Regions from separate parts of the Paenibacillus sp. fava2 genome, predicted to be linked through region 1. Evidence: predicted binding sites of a transcription regulator. Region 1 holds the regulator's gene; the other holds the start of a gene.
The links. Region 1 encodes LexA, which represses DNA repair genes until DNA is damaged. Its sites were predicted from a motif close to CGAACATATGTTCG; they were not measured.
Positions count from the first base shown of each region.

Region 2: a site for LexA is predicted at 1,108-1,121, ahead of recA (recombinase RecA). Genes of this name have one in related genera too.

Region 1 covers NZ_CM177755.1:4,209,292-4,211,703, forward strand. Annotated here, with positions in the region: gene AC4G46_RS18225 (DUF896 domain-containing protein) at 1-117, opposite strand, end outside; gene AC4G46_RS18230 (LysM peptidoglycan-binding domain-containing protein) at 237-650, opposite strand; gene lexA (transcriptional repressor LexA) at 881-1,507, shown strand; gene AC4G46_RS18240 (L,D-transpeptidase) at 1,628-1,966, shown strand; gene AC4G46_RS18245 (hypothetical protein) at 2,059-2,277, opposite strand; gene AC4G46_RS18250 (hypothetical protein) at 2,353-2,412, opposite strand, start outside.
Region 2 covers NZ_CM177755.1:4,409,617-4,412,028, forward strand. Annotated here, with positions in the region: gene recA (recombinase RecA) at 1-1,037, opposite strand, end outside; gene AC4G46_RS19150 (competence/damage-inducible protein A) at 1,323-2,412, opposite strand, start outside.

The sequences.
Region 1 (2,412 bases):
GCCCAGGTAGATTTCGCGGAGCCGGGCGCGTTCCGCCAGTTCCTCTTCTGTCAGGCCGCTGCTCTTCTGCTTGCGTGCCAATTCATTGATGCGTGCGACCAATTCGTCTATATTCAATGCTTTCCCCTCCCCTATAAATTCATTCTAACTTTGCCATGAGAAAAAGAGCTTGTCAAGGTCTCCTCCCTGCAAGCTCTTTATGGCGTGAACTATAGTTGATATTTAAGCAATCCCAATTAATATGCCGGCAGTGTCAGGACATCCCCGGCCTGTATGTCACTGCCCTTGAGCCCGCTCGCTTTCTCGATTCCTTCTATATATACAACCGTCCTCATGTCAGACGGTTTATGTGCAAGCGCAATGCTCCAGAGGGAGTCGCCGCGTTCCACTACCACACGTTCAGCCGGCATCACTGAGGATACTGATCCTGCAAATACATTACCTACCACTGTGAAGCCGGAGACCGCCAGCATCAGGATCATGGCAAGCTTCACCAGCTGGCCTCTGCGGAACAGGCTCATTAATGTACCGAACAGGGTTGCTGCTGACTTCTTCATACGGATTACATATTCTAAAACAGAATCATCTCCGGCAGATTGAACCTCACGGGTCTCATCGTAGATGCTGCGGTAAGTACTGTACTTTAACAAAATCATCGACCTCCAAACACGTGTTCTTAAATTTGAGATTAATATAACACGAACATGTGTTTTGATCAATAGATTTTTTCGAACAATTGTTCCCCTTGTTTTCCGGCTCTATTCTACCTCTTCTGACAGCATCATCCAAATGTTATTATGAAATAGTTAGAACTTATGTTTGTACGAACGGAAGTTCTATGTTATAATTTTCCCAAACATACTATATGGGGTTGATTCCAATGTCAAAGATTTCGAGTCGTCAGCTGGCGATCCTGGAATTCATACGTAACGAAGTCCGCAGCAAGGGTTATCCTCCGTCTGTCCGGGAAATCGGGGAAGCTGTCGGTCTTGCCTCCAGTTCCACCGTGCATGGTCATCTGGACCGTCTAGAGAAGAAGGGTCTGATCCGCCGTGACCCTACGAAGCCTCGCGCTATAGAACTGCTTGGCCAGGAAGATTCAGAGAATGTACATCAGTTCGTACAGACGGTTACCCGTATTCCTGTTGTTGGTAAAGTCACCGCCGGGGTGCCGATTACCGCTACCGAGAATATTGAGGATTACTTCCCGCTGCCTACCCATTATGTCGGTGACAACAAGGTCTTCATGCTCTCCGTGCTCGGAGACAGCATGGTTGAGGCCGGAATTATGGATGGCGACTATGTTATTGTCCGCCAGCAGCAGACAGCAGATAACGGTGATATCGTTGTAGCAATGACTGAAGAAGACGAAGCTACTGTCAAGACCTTCTATAAAGAACGTGATCATATCCGCCTGCAGCCGGAGAACCCGGCTTACGAACCTCTCCGCTTGAACCGGGTTACCATCCTTGGCAGAGTCATTGGACTTTTCCGTGATATCCATTAATTAATCCTCCCGAGGCTGTTGCGCATCCATTGTGCAGCAGCCTTTTTTCTGTCCTGAAATTCAAGTTCACGGGTCCGGTATTCCGCACATATTCTGATTGCAGAAGGAGTGCTGATGACAATGCCCAATTACCGGATTATTGTTGACCTGTCGCAGCGTATGCTGTATCTGCTGGATAATAACATTGTGACCCGCGGCTTCCCTGTAGGAATCGGTACGATGCTGACAGCTTCACCCGAAGGCGAATATACCATTATTAACAAGCAGCCCAATCCCGGCGGGCCGTTCGGCGTCTTTTGGATGGGCCTGTCCAAACCCCATTACGGCATCCACGGAACCAATAACCCTGCCTCGATCGGCCATATGGTCTCACACGGCTGCATCCGGATGTATAACGAAGATGTTCTTGCTTTGTCACGCATCGTTCCTATCGGCACACGGGTCACCATCAGGGAGTAGGAGACGCAGATTCCGCCTATAATGCAGAAAAGACACCTCCGCGGAGCGGGGTGTCCTTTCTGCATGCTTTATCCTTCTGTACCTGCCATTCTCTACAGTACACTGCGCAACAATCTGATTGCGATACGGTTCAAGCGGAGGGCTTCCCGGATAGACGCCCGCGCTGCCAGCAATTCACGTCTGGCCCGGCTCGGATTCGGCAATCTGCGCAGATTTTCATTAATTTCTTCAAGCCGCTCCAGAAGAATGGCCCGCTGTGCCAGCAGAGCACGAATTGCTCTGCGGATTCTTAACCGATCTCTTTCTGCCATATTAACACCTCTTTTACGTTTTATAGTATAAGAGATGCCGAGATGGCTCTTCCGGCCTGTGTGATCAGGCAGTTGTTATTTTTCGGGTATACGCACACGGAATTCAAAATCTTTGCGTCTGTAAGTCATCCCGCC
Region 2 (2,412 bases), 200 kb from region 1:
TCTTCCTCTTTCTCCGCTGCAACCTCAGCTTCCGAAGGGGCAGCAACAATGGTGGTAAGGTTGCTTGCTTCACGGATCTTGTTCTCAATCAGCAAGGCAATTTCCGGATGCTCCTTGAGGAACTGCTTGGCATTCTCACGTCCCTGGCCAAGCCGTTCGCCTTCATAGGAATACCAGGCTCCGCTCTTGTTGACAATGTCCATTTCCGTTCCGATATCGACAAGGCTTCCTTCCTTCGAGATGCCCTCACCATACATGATATCAACGTCTGCCTGTTTGAACGGAGGAGCTACCTTGTTCTTCACGACTTTGATCTTGGTACGGTTACCGACTACATCATTACCCATCTTGATGCTCTCTACACGGCGTACATCAAGACGCACCGAGGAGTAGAACTTCAATGCCCGGCCGCCCGGAGTCGTTTCGGGATTACCGAACATAACGCCGATCTTCTCACGCAGCTGGTTGATGAAGATGGCGATCGTGTTGGATTTGTTGATCGCACCGGACAGCTTCCGCAGAGCCTGGGACATCAGACGGGCTTGGAGACCAACGTGGGAATCCCCCATATCGCCTTCAATCTCCGCCTTAGGCACCAGTGCCGCCACGGAGTCAACGACAATAATGTCTACTGCACCGCTGCGCACAAGTGCTTCAGCGATCTCCAGCGCCTGTTCTCCTGTATCCGGCTGGGACAGCAGAAGCTCATCAATGTTGACGCCAAGCGCGTTGGCATATTTAGGGTCGAGCGCATGTTCCGCATCGATGAAGGCAGCTTGTCCGCCAACCTTCTGTACTTCAGCGATAGCATGCAGGGCAACCGTTGTTTTACCGGAAGATTCCGGTCCATATACTTCTATAATACGTCCTTTTGGAAGTCCGCCAATACCCAGGGCAATATCAAGTGCCAAGGCTCCGCTTGGTACAACTTCCACTTTCATGTGATTGGATTCACCCAATTTCATGATCGAACCTTTACCAAATTGTTTTTCTATTTGACGAAGCGCCATATCCAGCGCAGCACGACGATCTGACAATCAGACCACTTCCTTCACTTGTTTATAGTAATATAATACCGTGTTTTAGAGGTCTTGCCAAGCTTTTTTTCGAACATACATTCGTTTTTTTTGACCGCGGGCGAATTATACCCTTTTATTGTAAGCCCCCTTCCATGAGGAACGCACCATACATAGTCATTAACCAGCCGGTGTAGCAGACTCACATTTACAGGCTAACCGCAGCCACAAAAACAAAAAACCGCAGCAAATGGTTCACTATGCCACGGTTCTTCCGTATTTACAATTATATACCGCCCTGCGGAACTATTGCAAGGCCGATCCTTCAAGCGGAGTCTCCACCTTGCGTTCCTCCAGCCGGCGCCATAGACGGTACAATAGCGCTTTGACCGAACGAAGCCGGATGTTCTCGCGTGTTCCTTTGAGGTTAAGCTCAAAGACCTCTGTCTTGTGTCCGCGTTCGGCCAGGCCGACGAATACCAGCCCGACCGGCTTGCGCTCCGAGTATCCCGGTCCTGCTACCCCGGTAACCGACAAGCCGAAGTCGCTGTCGGCCAGCATTCTGACCTGGTCCGCCAGCACCTCTGCAACCTCGCGGCTGACAGCTCCGACAGCATCAGGACCTTCCAGATAAGAGGCGGGCACGTTCAGCAGCTTTTTCTTTAGTTCATTGGAGTAGCAGACAATGCCGCCCTTGAACATGGATGCACTGCCCGGAATGTTCGTAATGCTCTCCATTAATAAACCGCCGGTACAGCTCTCGGCTGCGCTGAGAGTCAGGCCGGCATCCGCCATCCAGTCCACCAGCAGCTGTTCCAGCGGTACATCGATGTTGGCGTACATGTTCTCAGGCAGAATTGCCTTCATCTGCTCCTCGAGCACATCCAGCTTCTGCATCGCTTCACGCTCCGAAGGCGCTTTGGTTGAGATCCGTACCGTCACTTCACCTTCCTTGGCATAGGGCGCAATAGTTGGGTCAGTCTGGTTGCGGATCAGATCTATCAGCTTGTCCTCCAGCAGCGATTCACCGATACCCGCGAACTTGAGCATCTTGGAGTAGATCGGCATTTCTGTGGTGAGGGCATGCTGCAGCAGCCAGGGCTTGACTTTGTCAGTAAACATCGGCTTCATCTCACGCGGAGGTCCGGGAAGCACGATGTAATATTTACTCTCATGGGCAAAAGCAAGGCCGACGGCCAGGCCGATTTCATTCGGAAGCGGCGTAGTTCCGTCAATAATTACGGCCTGCTTGCGGTTATTCTCGGTCATTACTATTTTACGTTCATCGAAGAATCTCTGAACATGATCCATCGCAAGCTGGTCAATATGAAGTGAACGTCCAAGCGCTGCTGCCAGCGCATCCTTGGTAAGATCATCTTCCGTCGGACCGATGCCG